DNA from 4 places in the Streptomyces sp. NBC_01635 genome. Region 1 is predicted to be linked to each of the others. Evidence: riboswitches for the same ligand, from Rfam matches in the RefSeq annotation. Region 1 holds a riboswitch; each other region holds the start of a gene.

The links. Region 1 has a riboswitch for cyclic di-AMP ahead of OHB56_RS17640 (transglycosylase family protein). Riboswitches for the same ligand answer to the same signal wherever they lie in the genome.
Positions count from the first base shown of each region.
Region 2: another riboswitch for cyclic di-AMP. It lies ahead of OHB56_RS30950 (M23 family metallopeptidase); the one in region 1 lies ahead of OHB56_RS17640 (transglycosylase family protein).
Region 3: another riboswitch for cyclic di-AMP. It lies ahead of OHB56_RS24870 (transglycosylase SLT domain-containing protein); the one in region 1 lies ahead of OHB56_RS17640 (transglycosylase family protein).
Region 4: another riboswitch for cyclic di-AMP. It lies ahead of OHB56_RS20235 (M23 family metallopeptidase); the one in region 1 lies ahead of OHB56_RS17640 (transglycosylase family protein).

Region 1 is NZ_CP109277.1:3,799,122-3,803,486, forward strand. It holds gene eno (phosphopyruvate hydratase) at 1-394, opposite strand, end outside; gene OHB56_RS17640 (transglycosylase family protein) at 726-1,487, opposite strand; cyclic di-AMP (ydaO/yuaA leader) riboswitch at 1,491-1,659, opposite strand; gene OHB56_RS17645 (transglycosylase family protein) at 1,987-2,970, opposite strand; gene OHB56_RS17650 (cytochrome P450) at 3,309-4,365, opposite strand, start outside.
Region 2 is NZ_CP109277.1:6,676,470-6,680,834, reverse strand. It holds gene OHB56_RS30960 (HPr family phosphocarrier protein) at 1-259, shown strand, start outside; gene OHB56_RS30955 (GntR family transcriptional regulator) at 474-1,196, opposite strand; gene OHB56_RS30950 (M23 family metallopeptidase) at 1,452-2,225, opposite strand; cyclic di-AMP (ydaO/yuaA leader) riboswitch at 2,238-2,400, opposite strand; gene OHB56_RS30945 (pitrilysin family protein) at 2,658-4,046, opposite strand; gene OHB56_RS30940 (pitrilysin family protein) at 4,043-4,365, opposite strand, start outside.
Region 3 is NZ_CP109277.1:5,320,913-5,325,277, forward strand. It holds gene OHB56_RS24855 (glycosyltransferase) at 1-7, opposite strand, end outside; gene OHB56_RS24860 (GNAT family N-acetyltransferase) at 108-1,178, opposite strand; gene OHB56_RS24865 (HAD family hydrolase) at 1,442-2,311, shown strand; gene OHB56_RS24870 (transglycosylase SLT domain-containing protein) at 2,392-2,877, opposite strand; cyclic di-AMP (ydaO/yuaA leader) riboswitch at 2,883-3,045, opposite strand; gene OHB56_RS24875 (polyprenyl synthetase family protein) at 3,689-4,365, shown strand, end outside.
Region 4 is NZ_CP109277.1:4,352,313-4,356,677, reverse strand. It holds gene OHB56_RS20245 (dihydrofolate reductase family protein) at 1-947, shown strand, start outside; tRNA gene OHB56_RS20240 (tRNA-Met) at 1,013-1,086, shown strand; cyclic di-AMP (ydaO/yuaA leader) riboswitch at 1,453-1,609, shown strand; gene OHB56_RS20235 (M23 family metallopeptidase) at 1,621-2,655, shown strand; gene OHB56_RS20230 (PrsW family intramembrane metalloprotease) at 2,752-4,158, opposite strand; gene trmB (tRNA (guanosine(46)-N7)-methyltransferase TrmB) at 4,211-4,365, opposite strand, start outside.

The DNA of each region.
Region 1 (4,365 bases):
GGAAGAGGGGCAGGTCGCTGGCCTCGGAGGCGGCGTGGGCGACGGCCAGGGAGACGCCGAGGATGGCGTTGGCACCGAGGGAGCCCTTGTTGTCGGTGGCGTCCAGGTCGAACATCGCCTGGTCGATCAGGCGCTGCTCGGTGGCGTCGTAGCCGACGAGCTCCGGGCCGATCTGCTCGATGACGGCGAGGACGGCCTTCTCGACGCCCTTGCCCTGGTAACGGTCGGGGTCACCGTCACGGAGTTCGATGGCCTCGAAGGCGCCGGTGGAGGCGCCGGACGGGACGGCGGCACGACCCGTGCTGCCGTCGTCGAGGCCGACCTCGACCTCGACCGTGGGGTTGCCTCGGGAGTCCAGGATTTCCCGGGCTACGACGACGTCGATGGACGGCACGAGCATCTCCTTCATGGATGTGACGTGGTTCAGCGGGGCCACGGGGCCCTGCGGACCCGAGCCTATCCGGCTCGGCGCGATCGGCCATCCGGTCGGCCGCTTCGCGGACAGAACCGAGAGTAAATTGTTTCCGAACGGAACAAAGGCGGTATCGGAAAACCGGGGGACGGAAGGCCCGCTCCGGCACCGGGCACGGACCGGCTCCGGCACCGCGGACGTACCGGAGCCGGCACCGAACACGGAAAGGCCCCGCCCCGGCGCGTACGGGGGATACGCACCGGGGCGGGGCAGGACCCCGTGGGGGGCGGGGACGGGACGTGCGACTGCGGCCTTACTTCAGGTGCAGCTGCTGGCCCGGGTAGATGAGGTCGGCTTCCTCGACGATGTCGTCGTTCAGCTTGAACAGCTTGTCCCAGCCGCCCTTGACGTCGTGCTCCGAGGCGATCGAGCTGAGGGTGTCGCCCTTGACGACCTTGTACTCGCCGTCGCCCTTCTCGACCTTCTCGCCGGTCGGGGTGGTGACGGTCTTCTTGGCGGCCGGACGCTCGTCGGAGCGGGAGGCCTTCTGCTCGGCGGAACGCTCGGGAGCGGCCTCGGTGTTCTGCTTCGGGGACTCCTGCTGCTGGGACTGCTGCGAGGAGCCGCTGTCCTGGTTGCCGGAACTCTGGTTGCCGGAGCTCTGGTTGCCGGAGCCCTCGGTGGAACCGCCACCGCTGTAGGCGGCGTTGGACAGGCCCTTGCCGCAGACCGGCCAGGCGCCCTTGCCCTGGCCCGCGAGGACCTTCTCGGCGATCTCGATCTGCTGGGCCTTGCTGGCCTGGTCGGCGGTGCCGGCGTGCGCCGTGCCGCCGTAGCCGGCCCAGGTGGAGGCGGAGAACTGCAGGCCGCCGTAGTAACCGTTGCCGGTGTTGATCGACCAGTTGCCGCCGGACTCGCACTGGGCGACGGCGTCCCACTCGGAGGCGGTGGCGGCGGAAGCGTTGCCGGCCGCCATCAGCGGGGCGGCGACGGCGGCACCGGTGACGCCGGCGACGGCGATGACACGGGTGGCCTTGGACGGACGACGGTGCTTGCCCTTGCCGGAAAACAGCATGAAGGATCCCCTCACCGACGCCTACGAGGTGAGCTGTCGGGTTCGGGCCGGTTGAGTTGCCCGGCCGCGTCCCTCACGGGACACGACTTCACCCCTAGCCGCATCCGGCATTCCTCACCGGATTCGGCGCCTACCTTGGGTCCCCCGCTCCTGCCTACGGCGCATGACGCGTCGACTGTTCCCGTGCTGCCACTGGCAGGATTCGGCGTGGCGGCAGCCGGGGCCCGCGTTGACGAGCGGTCACGACCGTAGACACGGGCTCAGCGGATTATCAAAGACGATCAGGGCTTCTGAGACCTATCTCTCATCGCCTTTAAATCGGACATTCGTCGCGAACTATGACCTCAACTGGCGCTTTTGAGGCACTTTTTCGCCCGCCGGTTCGATTGCCGCCCAGTCACCGCCCGGACGGTTCCCAGCCGCGGCCGAGCCGCGGCTCGGCCGCGGCTCGGCCGGGAAAACCCTGCCGCCCGACTGTCGCCCGACTGCCGCCCGGATATCAGCTGTTGTCCGATTCGGACCCGAACGCGAGCGCCTGACCGGGAAGGACGAGGTTCGGGACGGCCGCGCCCAGGACCTCGCCCCCTCCGTTGTACTCGGCGAGCCATCCGTCGCCGAAGGCAAGGGAGTCGGCGGCGGCCGAGGAGTCGCTCCCGGCGCCCGTGCCGGAGCCGCTCGACGGGGACGAGCCGTCAAGGCCGCGCGCAAAGCCAAGACCGCCGCGCGAGGCGTGCCGGCCGGAGGATCCGGCGTCACGGTCCTCACGCACCTCTTCCTCGGCGCTGGCGCCGCGATGGCGGCCGCTGCCGGATTTCTCACCGTCGGCCGATCCCGAAGCCTCGCCCTTATCGCCCGACTTGTCCGAGTCGCCATCCTTGGCCGAGGCGGAGGGAGACGGGGAGGCGGAGGGGGAGGCGTCGGGCTCGACCGATCCGTCCGCACCCTCTTCCTTCTCCTTGCCGTCCGCGGCACCCTTTGCACCCTTGGCGCCCTTCGCGTCCGACGAGGAGCCGGAGGACTGGGACGGCGACGGGGTGGCGGACCTCTCGGAACCGGACTTGCCCGACGAGCCGCCCTCCGCACCGGTGCCGACGTCGAGCACGGGCGAGTCCTGGCCCAGGCCTCCCAGCAGCCCGCAGGCTCTCCACGCGCCGACGCCCTGGTCGGCGAGGATCTTCTCGGCCACCGCTATCTGCTGGCCGCGGCTGGCCTGGTCGGCGCTGGTCGCATAGTCGAGGCCGCCGTACTTCTCCCAGTCGGCCTGGGTCAACTGCAGGCCGCCGTAATAACCGTTACCGGAGTTCTGGCTCCAGGAGCCACCGGACTCGCATTCGGCGACGCGGTCCCAGGTGGAGCCGTCGGCCGCACTGGCCGCGCCGGCCCCGAGGAGGGGAATCGCGATGGCCGAGCCGGTCACTCCGGCCGCGACGAGGAGAGCCGGAGCCTGGCGGGGGCGACGGTGACGACCGTTCCCGGAGAGCATGCGGAGACCTTTCGCAGACAACGGTTGCTCGCACGGCGATTCGAACTGTGGTACCGCAAAAGCGGGACGCCGCGCTTGATGGGTGAACGTATCCGCAGTCGAACGCTTGTCACAAGTTCATGCCGCGCAGATCACATGCAGATCACAGAACTGATTGGGCGTCACTTTTGTGCCGGTCCCGTCCAGGTTCGACGGACCGTGTCCACAGCGGACCTGACGGTCACTTGCGCGAGGGTGAAGGGCCGTCGGAGGGCCGCCGGAGGCCCGCCCGGAGCGGACTCGACGACCATCCGGGTCATTTCGGAACGCGTGCCGAACACGGTGCTTCGTAGGCGACATCACATCGGCGGCGCGGTGAATCGCACCGGCAGTGTGCGCAGTCCGCGCATGATGAGTCCGCCGCGCCAGCGCAGTTCGGCCGGGTCCACCGCGAGTTCGAGGTCCGGCAGGCGGGTCAGCAGCGTGGCGAGCGCGGTCTGGCCCTCCAGACGGGCCAGGGGAGCGCCGAGGCAGTAGTGGATGCCGTGGCCGTACCCCAGATGCTGGTTGTCGCGCCGTGCGAGGTCGAGCGTGTCGGGGTCGGCGAACCGCTCCGGATCGCGGTCCGCGGCGGCCAGGACGACGAGGACCGGGTCGCCGGCCGAGATGTGCTGCCCGCCGAGGGTGAGCGCCTCGGTGGCGAACCGCCAGGTGGCCAGTTCCACGGGCCCGTCGTAGCGCAGGAGTTCCTCCACCCCGGTCTCCAGCAGTCCGCGCTCCCCGGCGGCGAGGGACGTCTGCAGGCGCTCGCGCTGCCCCGGGTGGGTGAGGAGGGCGTAGGTGCCGTTGCCGATGAGGTTGACGGTGGTCTCGAAGCCCGCGAACAGCAGGATGAACGCCATGGCGGCGGCCTCGTTCTCGGTGAGGTGCTCACCGTGGTCGGAGGCACGGATCAAACCGGAGATGAGGTCCTCGCCGGGGGCGGGTTCGGCGGGCAGGGCCTCTCGCTTGCGGTGGATCAGATCGGCCAGGTAGCCGCGCATCTTCTTCACCGACCGGGCCACGCCACCCCTGGGACCTCCCTGGTGGCGGATCATCATGCCCGCCCAGTCACGGAAGTCGTCCTGGTCCTCCCGGGGAACGCCGAGCAGGTCGCAGATGGCGTAAATGGGGAGCGGGAAGGCGAAGTCGTGGATGAGGTCGGCGGAGCCGCTGTCCGCGAACCGGTCGATGAGCCCGTCGGTGAGCTCCTGCACCCGGGGCGCGAACTCGGCGACCCGGCGCGGTGTGAACGCCTTGCTGACCAGTCTGCGCAGCCGGGTGTGGTCCGGCGGGTCGATGTTGAGCAGATGCGTCATCAGCTCGGCCTTGCGTTCACCGGGGATGCCGGTCTTCCCCTTGGCGTGCGCGGGCTCG
Region 2 (4,365 bases), 2.9 Mb from region 1:
CGGCTGGGCCGAGGGCCTCCACGCCCGCCCCGCCTCCATCTTCGTCCGATCCGCCACGGCCACCGGCGTTCCGGTGACGATCGCCAAGGCCGGCGGCAACCCCGTCAACGCGGCCTCCATGCTGGCCGTTCTGGGCCTGGGCGCCCAGGGCGGCGAGGAGATCGTCCTCGCTTCCGACGCCGAGGGGGCCGACGCCGCCCTGGACCGACTGGCGAAGCTGGTCTCCGAGGGTCTCGAGGAGCTCCCCGAGACCGTCTGATTTCTGCGCCCGAGCCGGCGCCGCTCTCGCGGAACCGGTTGCGCGCCGTCCGGTTTCCTCAATGGATGGTTACGGTTCTCTGTGGCTCACAGATACCGGCCCGCACCACCGAAAGGCCTGCCCGAATATCGCCGGGCGGGCCTTTCTCTTTCCCTTTTCGAGCACAGCAAGAAATGCCCTGGAAGCGCGCTCCCTTTTGTATACGGCACCCGCGTTAAGAGCGCAGGCTCGGCGTGTTTACGGGATGTTGCGAGTCCCTCACGCCCTCCGCGCGGGCCGTCCGGTCCGCGCGCTCGGCCCCGCCAGCCCCGGCGGTGAAGCGCAGACGGTGGGCGGCGGCGGCACGCTCGGTGTGCAGCGCCATGACCGCACGCGCGCGCTCACCGTCCCCGCGCACCACGGCGTCCACGACCGCGCCGTGCTCCGCCCAGCACTCCACGGGGTCCCTCGTCCCCCGCACCTCGTACATCCAGCCGATCTTGTGCCGGAGCCGGATCAGCGTCGACGTCAGCGCCGGGCTGCCGGACGCCTGGGCGAGCGTCTCGTGGAACCAGCCGCCCAGGGAGCGCAGGTCGTCGCTGTGGCCCTGGCGGGCCCGCCCCTGACCCAGCCGGACCAGGCCGCGCAGCACCTTCAGGTGGGCCTCGGTGCGGCGCTGCGCGGCGCGGGAGGCTCCGAGCGGCTCCAGCAGCAGCCGCATCTCCAGCAGGTCGGCGGCCTCCTGCTCGGTGGGTTCCGCGACGCACGCGCCCGCGTGGCGCCGGGTCACCACGAAGCCCTCGGCCTCCAGGGTGCGCAGGGCCTCCCGGACGGGGACGCGCGAGACGCCGTAGCGGCGGGCGAGGAGTTCCTCGGTGAGCCGGCCGCCACGCTCGTAGACACCCGAGACGATGTCGTCCCGGATCGCCGTGCACACCGAGTGCGCCGGAATACGCATGACCGACCTCCGAATTAATCCCCGCATAACGTCAACGGGCGACGCCTGTTCCGTGACTCTATTGCAACGCGCGGGAATTTCCGACGGCGAGCCGGAAATCATGTTCGTTTTTGGACAACGGGCGGTCCGCCGGAAACCTCGAAAGCCCCGGCCCGCAGAGCGGTCCGGGGCCATTCCACGGAAAGCGGACACCCGCGGTGTCAGGGGATCCCGCGGACGTCGAGGCGCATACGGAGGCCGGGGGTACGTGCCCGGTCAGAGGTTCGCGCCGTGCGCGCGGAGGTACGCGACGGGGTCGATGTCGGAGCCGTACTCGGCGGTGGTGCGGGCCTCGAAGTGCAGATGCGCGCCGGTGACGTTGCCGGTGGCGCCGGAGACGCCGATCTGCTGTCCCGGGGTGACCTGCTGACCCACCGAGACACCGACGGACGACAGGTGGCCGTACTGGGTGTACGTGCCGTCGTGCATCTTGATCACGACGTGGTTGCCGTAGGCGCCGCCCCAGCCGGCCTCGACGACGGTGCCCATGCCGACCGAGAGCACGGGGGTGCCGCTCGCGGCGTGGAAGTCGACACCGGTGTGGCTGCCGGAGGACCAGACGGCGCCGCCGGACAGGTAACCGGTCGAGACGTAGGAGCCCGCGATCGGGGACACGAAGGTGTTGAGACGCTTGCGCTCGGCCTCCCGCGCTGCGCGTTCCTCGACTTCGCGGGCCTGCTCGGCCTCCTCGGCCGCCCTCTCCCGGGCAGCTTCCTCGGCGGCTTCGCGGGCGGCGGCCTGGGCCGCCTCGCGCGCGGCCTCGTGCTGGGCGGCCGCCTGGGCGTCGATCTGGGCGGCGACCTCGTCACCCAGGGTGATCACGGGGGTGAGGCCGGTCTGTTCCGCGAGGGGTTCGGCGGCGAGCGCCGGAGCCGCGAGGGAGCCGATGACACCGGTGGTGGTGAGGGCCGCGACGCCCGCCACCTTGGCGGTGCCGCGATGCACGCGGCCGGGACGGCGGTGCTTCCCGGGGGCGCGGGTGAACGCCATGTACAGGGTGGTCCTTTCCTTCCCTCTCGCCTACCGGGTTAGCTGACGGGTTCGGAGCAGGAAGGTCTCCTACGGGCCCCCTCGCGACACGCGCGGGCGTCCGATTCACCCCAGGGACGGTTGGGTCCCCGGCTCCCCCGGCTCGCGCCGTAGGGGGACTCGGCGATGACTGTCCGGTGCCGCGGGTGCGGCGCACTGCCCGACGAACAGACCGCATGAAGCTAAGCGGGACGCGTTTCGATTCCCAAACGAATCCCGGCTTTTGTAGCGCATCCCACAGGGCAGACAGGCGCCTCCCACCCCAATTCGGGCATAAGCGGGCCCTGGTGACTTTCACGTCACCAGGGCCACGCGCAGGTGCGCTCCACCGGGTGTCCGCGGGGCCCTCGCAGCAGACTGCCCCCAGCGGCGTTCCGATCGCTGACAGGCCGTCTACTCGGCGGCCACCACGGCGACTTCACCGATGCCGAGCGCCTCGACGGGCTCCTTGATCTTCGCCGCGTCGCCGACCAGCACGGTCACGAGACGGTCCACCGGGAAGGCGTTCACCACCGCCGCGGTCGCCTCCACGGTGCCGGTGGCGGCGAGCCGCCGGTACAGCTCGGCCTGGTAGTCGTCGGGCAGGTGCTGCTCCACCTGGTCGGCCAGGGTGCCGGCGACGGCTGCGGCGGTCTCGTACTTGAGCGGCGCCACACCCACCAGGTTCTGCACGGCGACGTCGCGTTCGGCGTCGGTGAGGCCCTCCGCGGCGAGGGTGCGCAGCACCGTCCACAGGTCCTGCAGGGCGGGCCCGGTGTTCGGGGTGTCGACGGATCCGCTGATGGCGAGCAGCGACGCGCCGGTGCCGTCCGGGGCGGACCTCAGAACCTGGGCGAACGACCGTACGCCGTAGGTGTAGCCCTTCTCCTCGCGCAGGACGCGGTCCAGCCGGGAGGTGAGGGTGCCGCCGAGGCAGTAGGCGCCGAGCACCTGCGCGGCCCACACACGGTCGTGCCGGTCCGCTCCGACGCGGCCGATGAGCAGCTGCGTCTGCACGGCGCCGGGGCGGTCCACGATCACGACCCGGCCGGTGTCGTCGGCGACGACCGGCGGAACGGGCCGCGGCTGGGCGGCCGATCCGGTCCAGGCGCCGAGGGTGTCGCCGAGCAGCTCGTCCAGGTCGGTGCCGGTGAGGTCGCCGACGACCACCGTGGTGGCGGTCGCGGGGCGGACGTGCTTCTCGTAGAAGGCTCGTACGGCCGCCGAGTCGATGACCGCGACCGTCTCCTCGCTGCCCTGGCGCGGGCGGGACATGCGCGACGTCGCCGGGAACAGCTCCTTGGAGAGTTCCTTGGCGGCGCGGCGGGAGGGGTTGGCCAGCTCGTGCGGGATCTCGTCGAGGCGGTTGCGGACGAGGCGCTCGATCTCGCTGTCGGCGAAGGCGGGCGCCCTGAGGGCGTCGGCGAGCAGCCCGAGTGCCTTGGCCAGCCGTGAGGCCGGCACCTCGAGGCTCAGACGGATGCCGGGGTGGTCGGCGTAGGCGTCCAGGGTGGCGCCGCAGCGCTCGAGCTCGGCGGCGAACTCCTCGGCGGAGTGCTTGTCGGTGCCCTCGGAGAACGCCCGCGCGGTGATCGTGGCGACACCGTCGAGCCCGGCCGGCTCAGCCTCCAGGGGCGCGTCGAGCAGCACCTCGACAGCGACGATCTGCTGGCCGGGACGGTGGCAGCGCAGCACCGTCAGACCGTTGCCGAGGGTGGTGCGCTCGGGGGCCGGGAAGGCCCAGGGCCGGGCCTCGCCCGCCTGCGGCTGGGGGTGGAAATCCATCGTGGCGAGCTCGGTCACTTCGCCGTCTCCTCGTTCTCGTCGGTGCCGGCGGCCGCGGCTTCCTCGGCGCCGGCGGCTTCTTCGGACTCCCCGGCCCCGGAGGCGACGGGCTCGTAGACGAGCACCGCGCGGTTGTCGGGACGCAGGCGGGCCTTGGCGACCTCCCGGACGTCCTCGGCGGTCACGTCGAGGATGCGCCCTACGGCGGTGAGGGCGAGCTGCGGGTCGCCGAACAGGACGGCGTACCGGCACAGCTCGTCGGCCCGGCCGGCGACGGTGCTGAGCCGGTCCAGCCACTCCCGCTCCAGCTGCGCCTGGGCGCGCTCCATCTCCTCGG
Region 3 (4,365 bases), 1.5 Mb from region 1:
GGGACATGAGCCCTCCCCTCCTCACGAACGGTTGAACCATCGAACGGTTGTCACGAGCGGTCGTCGCCGTCCCCAGCGGTTCTCGCGGTCTCGCGGCCGGGAACCGCTCACGGCCGGCGCAGCCGGGCCGCCCCCTTCAAGGTCCGCGACGCCAGCGAGGCGAGACGCGGCCGGGCGACGACGAAACCGTGCGCGCGGCGGGCGGGCTCGCGGCGCAGCAGCTGAAGCGCGGCGCCCAGACCCGGACGCGTCGCCTCTCCCTCGTAGACGGCGCGTTCGCCCGTCTTCAACGAGTCCTTGTACTCGGCCGGGCCGCGGCCCATGTCGAGCAGGCCGATGCCCTCGCCGGCCGCCGCCTCGGCCATCCGCAGATGCAGTACGAGCCCCGGCGAGAACTTCGCGAACTCCGGGTCGTACGCCGGGAACCAGCAGGCCAGCACCGAGGCCGAGCGCAGACCGAAGTGGGCCGCTACGGGACGGTCCCCGGCGTACAGGACGGACAGCGTGCCCGTGCACTCCGGAGCCCGGGTCCCGGCCAGGCGGCCCACGAGCCGGGTGATCCACTCCTGCGCGAACCGGTCGCGGCGCCCGGTCCTGCGGTACTGCGCCGACTTCCACCCGATGAGCGCGCGGAGCGCGGCCGGTTCGCGTTCGTCGAACACGAACCGCACCGGTCCGGCCTGGCGGCCGAGCCGGCGCTCCTTGGCCAGGGTGGTCTTCAGGAACTTCGGCGACTGGCCGCGCAGTACGGACTCGTAGGTCTCGTAGCCCTTCTCCACGTCGATGACGAAGGTGGCGTGCTCCTCGGCCGCGTGCGGGACGAACAGGGCCTGGTCCGCCTCCAGGTTGTCGAAGGCGAAGCTCGACACCGAACAGGCACGGAGCAGTTCACCGGCCTCCAGCGCCAGACCCGGACGCAGCACGGCGCCCTGGCAGTCCGAGACGCCGAGCCCGATCGCCCGGCCCTGCCCCAACGCGCCCCGCTCGTAGGGCAGGAACCCGGCCGGTTCGGCGGACGCCCCCTCGTACAGCACCGCCACCCGGGCCCCGGGCCGCACTCTGGACACGGCGGCGGCGAACTCCGGTTCCATGAAAGGGCTGCGCGGTGCCTCCGTCGCGGCACGCAACTCACGCCACCGTTCCCGCTCCCCCTCGCCGAGCTCCTCGAGCCTCAGCACACGTGTGCGTCCACTGCTCACCTGACCCCCCGATCAAGTCCCCCCTGGACACTTGGAAGGTACCGCCCAAGACCACAAGGGCGGTAGGTAGCGGAGCATGTTGTTGCCAAGTGGTACAGAGGCCGCGGATGGTGCCCCGGGCGCGGCACCTCGGGCGAAGCAGGGGGAGCCGGTCCGGACGGAACCGGCGGGACGGGGTGAGACGGGCCGGGCGGGGCCGGGCGTGGTGAGTCGGGCGGGCGCGGTATCCGTATTCTCTGATCATGGCCGCACCCCCCGATTGCTCGCTCATCGCCACCGACCTGGACGGGACGCTGCTGCGCGGCGACGACACCCTCTCCGACCGCTCCCTCGCCGCGCTGGCGCTGGCGGCGCGGGCCGGTGCCCGGCACCTCGTGGTGACGGGGCGCCCGGCGCCCCGAGTGCGGCCGCTCCTGGACGACCTGGGCGCCACCGGGCTCGCGGTCTGCGGACAGGGCGCGCAGGTGTACGACGCCGGCGCGGACCGGCTGCTGTGGTCGGTCACCCTGGACCGGGAACTGGCGGAGACCGCGCTCGGCAAGATCGAGGCCGAGGTCGGGGAGCTGTACGCCGCGGTCGACCAGGACGGGGTGGACGGACTCACCCTGATCGAACCGGGCTATCTGATGCCGCACCCGACGCTGCCCGCCGTGCGGGTCGAACGACGGGACGATCTGTGGGTCCGGCCGATCAGCAAGGTGCTGCTGCGCCATCCCCACCTGACCGACGACGAGTTGGCGGCGACGGCCCGTTCGGCGGTCGGCTCGCTGGCCACGGTCACCATGTCGGGTCCGGGCACCGTGGAACTCCAGCCGTGCGGTGTGACCAAGGCGACCGGTCTCGCACTGGCCGCCGAGCACCTGGGGCTGGAACCCGGGCGGACCGTCGCCTTCGGCGACATGCCCAACGACATCCCGATGTTCGACTGGGCGGCCCACGGGGTCGCCATGGCCAACGCGCACCCCGAGCTCAAGGCGGTGGCCGACGAGGTCACCACGTCGAACGAGGACGACGGGGTGGCCGTCGTCCTCGAGCGGTTGTTCGGCGGAGCGGAACCGTACGTGCCCCCACACGTCCTGCCCCGCCCCAGGTCCGGGAGGGTGCCCCGGTAGGCCTCGGTGCCGCCGGTGTGGCCGGTGCCCCCGGCGTTCCGGTGTCCCGGCGTCCCGAGGGGCCCGAGGGGCCGGGCGTCTCAGTAGGCGCCGAAGACGTTGTCGATGGAGCCGTAGCGGTCCGCCGCGTAGTTGCAGGCCGCCGTGATGTTCGCGACCGGGTCGAACGGGTCGAAGGTCGTGCCGGGTACGTGGTACGCCCGGAAGGTCGGGTCGATGACCTGCAGCAGGCCCTTCGACGGGGTGCCGGCCTTGGCGTTGGAGTCCCACAGGTTGATGGCCTGCGGGTTGCCGGACGACTCGCGCAGGATGTTGCGGTGGATGGAGTCGTAGCTGCCGGGGATGCCGTGCTGCGCCATGACGGTCAGCGACTCGCGGATCCAGCCGTCGAGGTTGTCCGGGTACGCGGTCACGGTGCCGGCGGCGGACGTCGTGGCAGCGGCGGGCGCGGCGGAGGCGGCGGTGGCGCCGAACAGTGGGAGGGCGACCGCCGCGACACCGGCGACGGCGACGGAGCGGACGAGGCGGGAGCGGCCGAAGCGGCGGGGCAGACCGGATGCGGTCATGTCTGTGTTCCTCTCCTACGCCTGCGAGGTGAGCTGTCGGGTTCGGGCGGGAGAGTGCCCGGCCGTGCCCCTGCGGGCATGGCTTCACCCCGAGCCGTTCCGGGTGCGAACCGGTCCGGCGGCTTACCTGGGTCCCCCGCTCCTGCCGTGAGTGGGTTCATCGATGGGTGGCGCGGGCGGTGGCAGGATTCGGCGTCCGCCCGACAGGCCGGGAACGTATGCGAGTGCACTTGTCGGGAACAAGTGCGCCCGTCACAGAACGCGCTGCTTGATCTTGTATCGGGGTGTTTGCGGCACTTGGCCCTTTGCGGGCGCCAAGGGTCAACTCGCTTTCGGGGCAAGGGGAAACGTCGACGGGCGCGAGGGGTGAGCGCACCGAGGGGTACGTGACTCACTTCACTGGCCGCACCGCGCGTTCACATTTGCCACCAGGAGGGATGTACTTGGTAATTGCGGCAAATCGGGCGCCTGGGCGGGCAGGATGGTCTGCGTGCCGGATCGCGCGCCGGATCACGTGCCGGATCGTGGTTCGGGTGTGCCCCGGGAGTGGATTCCGGGGGTGGGTCGTCATGCCCGAAAGGCGTTGAATATCCTTTGTTGTCAACTGATCAGAAAAGATCGGATTGTGATCCGATATTGGAGGGTGCCGTGAGACGCCGTGCACGCGTGCGCAGGTGAGTCCGGGGAATGTGGGTGCTGGCGGTGATCGAAACATGACCGGATACGCTGACTCGAGTGATGTCAGCGACCTATCGACAAACTGTGCAAGACGTCTAAGCGCCAGTGGACACCAGCAGACAGGAGACCCCTCGTGACCGTCGTCGGGCCGTTCGGGCTGAGCGTGCGGGACCAGGCTCTGGAGACCGATGTCCTGGCCGGAATGACGGCTGTCGAGGAAGGGCTGCTCGAGGCCACGAAGAGTGAGGTCCCCTTCATCACCGAGGCCGCCCAGCACCTGGTGCGGGCCGGCGGCAAGCGGTTCCGGCCGCTGCTCGTGATGCTCGCCGCCCAGTTCGGCGACCCCTACGCTCCCGGTGTCGTGCCGTCCGCCGTGGTCGTGGAGCTGACCCACCTGGCCACGCTGTACCACGACGACGTGATGGACGACGCCGCCGTACGGCGCGGGGTGCCCAGCGCCAACACCCGCTGGGGCAACTCCGTCGCGGTCCTCACCGGCGATTTCCTGTTCGCGCGCGCGTCGCACATCCTGGCCGACCTCGGACCGGAGGCCGTACGGGTGCAGGCCGAGGCGTTCGAGCGGTTGGTCACCGGTCAGATCCTGGAGACCGCGGGGCCGCAGGACGGCCGGGACCCGGTCGATCACTACCTGGACGTCCTCGGTGGCAAGACCGGCTCGCTGGTCGCCGTCTCCTGCCGGTTCGGCGCCATGATGTCCGGTGCGGACCGCACGGTCGTGGACGTGCTGACCCAGTACGGCGAGCGCCTCGGGGTGGCCTTCCAGCTCGCCGACGACGTCCTGGACATCGC
Region 4 (4,365 bases), 550 kb from region 1:
TCAACGCGCCCGAGCGGCGTGCCGCCCGGGTCGCCGAGGGCCGCCCCGCATACCCGCTGAAGGTCACCGTCAGCGGCTCGGGCGACCTGGACCCGGCGGCACACTTCTGGCACACCGGCGGCGCGAAGGTCCTCTGCACGACCGACAAGGGCGCCGAACGCGCCCGCGCGCACGGCATCGCCGCCGACATCGTGCCGCTCGGCGCCGAGCTCGACTGGCGGCGGCTCCTGACGCACCTGTACGACGCGTACGGCGTCCGGCGGCTCATGGTCGAGGGCGGTGGCCTGATCCACACCCAACTCCTCACCCAGGGGCTCGCCGACGAGCTCCAGCTGGTCCTCGCCCCGCTCTTCGTCGGCGACCCGGACGCCGCCCGCCTCTTCGGCCCCGGCGCCTACCAGGGCGGTCGGCTGCGGCTGTTGGAGACCCGCCCCATCGGTGACGTCGTCCTCATGCGCTACGAGCCCACCGCCCCCGGCACCGGCCCGCTCCCCGTAGCCGCCGACCACCACTGGCTGGCCCTCGCCTGTGAACTCGCGGACCGGTGCCCGCCCTCGGAGACGGCGTTCAGCGTGGGCGCGGTGGTCGTGGCGGCCGACGGCACCGAACTGGCGCGCGGCCACTCCCGGGAGGGCGGCGACCCGGTGGTGCACGCCGAGGAGGCCGCCCTCGCCAAGATCGACCCCGCGGACCCGCGGCTCGCGACCGCCACCGTGTACTCCAGCCTGGAACCCTGTGCCCGCCGCACCTCCCGTCCGGTGCCCTGCGCCCGGCTGATCCTGGACGCGGGGGTACGGCGGGTGGTCACCGCGTGGCGGGAGCCGGACACCTTCGTGGCGGGCGCCGACGGCAGTGGGGCGCTGGCCGCGGAGGGAGCCACCGTCGTCGTCCTGCCGGAGCACAAGGAGGCCGCCGAGGCGCCGAACCGCCATCTGACCGGCCGGTGACGGAGGGGCGGGGATCATGTGTGTGCGGAGTGCCCTGCGCATGCCGTATGCTGGTTACACAACGACGCGGGGTGGAGCAGCTCGGTAGCTCGCTGGGCTCATAACCCAGAGGTCGCAGGTTCAAATCCTGTCCCCGCTACTGAAGGCCGAGGGCCGGAACCCGAAAGGGTTCCGGCCCTCGGTCGTTCCCGTTCCCGCTTCTGTTCCCGTTCCCGTCCTCCGGCCCGTCTTCCGGCGGAGGTTTCGAGAACGCGCTCTCCGGGCCCTCCCCGCCGATATCACGCCGGGTGATCGGGCCGCCCCGCTGCGCATAACAACTGATGTACTGTCAGATGCGGTGTGACGAATGAGGGAGAGTCAACTCGCCCGTTTTGAGGCGGTCGTGATGCTTAAGTCCGTGCGGGAATCGTTAACGATCAAGAGGAACGGCTTGGAATAAGAGCCCTCCGTCTATTAACGTTCGATAACGCAGCGCGGTCGTCCCAGCCGTCACACGAGTCGGCTCCGTGCGCACGCGCCGAATCCCGCAAGGGAACCGGGGAACCAACATTTTGGGGTGAATCGCGTAGATGCCCCCGTGGAGACACGGACGGTTACGCGCGTAGGAGACCTTCCTGCTCCGAACCCGTCAGCTAACCCGGTAGGCGAGAAGGAAGGAAAGGAGTGCGCCCACGTGGCGTCGAACCGGCCTGCCCCCGAGGCCCCCTTCATGCCGAGCCAGCGCGACAGCGACACCTTCGGCTACGGCAGCATCCGCACCGACGAGGGCCCCTTCGAGGAGTGGAACCCCACTGCGGAGTCCCTTCCTCCCGTGCGCGGCCGGCATCGCGTCGGCAAGCAGCGCGGCGGAGGCCTCGCCCGTAGCTCCACCGTCCTGGGCGTCGGTGTCATAGCCGCGGTCGCCGGTGGCGGCATGGCCAGCGCCCAGACCGGCAAGCCGCCGGTCTCGATCTCGATGCCGGACCTTCCCTCCGTCGGTTCCCTCATCTCCGACGAGGAAACCCCCCAGGGTTCCGCCACCCCGCTCAGCAGCATCGGCACGGTCGCCGACGAGGTCGAGCAGGGCAGCACCTCCGACGCCGGCGAGGTGCTGCGCGCCCGGATCATGGCTCAGGTCGAGCAGCAGCAGAGCCAGGCCGAGGACAAGGCCGCCGCCGAAGCCGCCGCGAAGGCGGAGAAGGAGGCCAAGGAGCAGGCCGCCGCCGCGAAGAAGGAGGCGGAGGAGCAGGCCGCCGCCGCGAAGAAGGAGGCGGAGGAGGAGGCCGCGAAGAAGGCCGAGGCCGAGCGTCTCGCCGAGCTGGCCACGCAGTACGCGCTGCCGACCTCCTCGTACACCATCTCCTCGACCTTCGGTCAGGCCGGCGCCTACTGGTCCTCCGGCCAGCACACCGGCCTGGACTTCGCCGCCCCCACGGGCACGCTGATCAAGGCGGTCCACACCGGCACGATCACCTCCGCCGGCTGGGACGGCTCCTACGGCTACAAGACCGTGCTGACCCTCGACGACGGCACCGAGATCTGGTACGCCCACCAGTCCTCCATCAACGTCAGCGTCGGTCAGCAGGTCAACACCGGCGACGTGATCGGCCGCGTCGGCTCCACCGGCAACTCCACCGGTGCCCACCTCCACCTGGAGGTCCACACCGGTGGCGCCGGCTCGGGCATCGACCCGCTGGCCTGGCTCCAGTCGAAGGGCCTCACCGTCTGAGAACCCGGCCCCGGCCGGTCTTCGCGCGCTCTCGCAGCCACAGCCCCGGCAGTCCTGACGACGACCCCCCGACGTCAGGACTGCCGGTTCGGCGTTTCAGGGGCGGTACGGGTATGCGTACGGGTTCGGCCCGGACGCCGGGTACCCGGGGTGCGCGAAGTGCGCGGGGTCCACGGCGCCGTACCTCCCGTACGGCCCGTATCTCCCGTACGGCCCGTACCCCTCGTACGCCCAGGGCGAGCCGTACGGGCCGTACACCGGCCAGGGCGGGACGGGCGGTGCGGTGACCCGGGCCGCGTGTTCCAGGGCCGGGCGGGCCGTGTCGCGGCGCCGCCACAGTTCCCGCAGCAGCTCGTGCTCCCGCGCGGCGAAGTCCGTACCCACGCCGCCGCGGCGCCCCCGGCGCCGCAGGAACGCCAGCGCCGTCGCGTACGCCCCGTACTGCGCCACCGCTCGGGACGCGGCCCGGCCGCCGTGCCCGCGCGCGTACCGCCGGGCGACGCGCCGGGCCCGCATCGAGCCGAGCGCGTAGGGCTGGGCCGGGGTCAGCCAGCCGGCCCTGACGTAGGAGGGCAGCTCCTCCCGTACGGTCCGCAGCCCGCGCTGCCGGGTCCACACCACCAGCCAGGTCAGCAGGCCGAACGACGGCACCATGAACGCCGCGTACACGGCGAAGAAGCCGTACTCGCCGAGGGTCGAGGAGACGTTCCACAGCGCGTGCAGGCCCATCGCGAGCAGCAGGCCGCCGAGCGGGAGCAGGAAGCGCACCGGGCGCCGCCGCCCGGTGGCGAGCGCGGCCGCCCCGAAGCCGATGCCGGTGAGGGCCGTGAAGAGCGGGTGCGCGAACGGCGCCATGACGACGCGGACGAAGAACGTCGCCGCGGTGACGGAGGAGACGCCGCTGCCGCCGGTGAGCTGGTCGGTGCCGAGGTAGAGGATGTTCTCGGTGAAGGCGAAACCGGTGGCGGTGATCCCGGCCAGCACCACGCCGTCGAGGATCGTGGTGAAGTCGCGTCTGCGGAACAGGAAGACCAGCAGGACGGCGGCGGCCTTCGCGGACTCCTCCACGACCGGGGCTATCACGGTCGCGCCGAGCGTGTCCGCGCGGGACGGGTCGGCGGTCTCCGTCGCTATCCACCGCGTGGCGAAGCTGTTGGCGACGATCGCCATGAGCGCGGCGGCGCCGGCACCCCAGGCGAACGAGAAGACGAGATTGCGCCACGGGCCGGGCGCGACCCGGTCCAGCCAGCGGAACGCGGCGACGAGCAGCGGCACCGGCAGGACGGCGAGGCCGAGGCCGACCAGGAAACCCTCCGTACCGGTCTGCTCGCGGACCAGACCCAGGATGACCAGACCCGAAAGCGCGAGGAGGGCCGCCAGCGCCCCGCGGCGCACCCGGGGACGCTGCCACCAGTGCGCGTGCCGCGGGGCGGGCCCGTCGGCCGGCCCTGCGGGGCCGGGGGCCGCGCCGGGCTGTGTCGGGTACGGACGGCTGATGGCCACAGCATTGACCCTAACGAGGGAGCGGTGCTGCCCGCAGGAACACCAGGTGGGCTCAGGCGCCGGCGGCGTTCCGGTCCTCGGACCGGGTGGCGGCCCGGGTGCCGGGCCGGTCGTCGTGGTGTACGCGGCGGAAGAGCAGGTCGTTCACCACATGTCCCTTGTCCAGCCCCTGCCCCTCGAAACGGGTCAGCGGCCGGAACTCCGGAC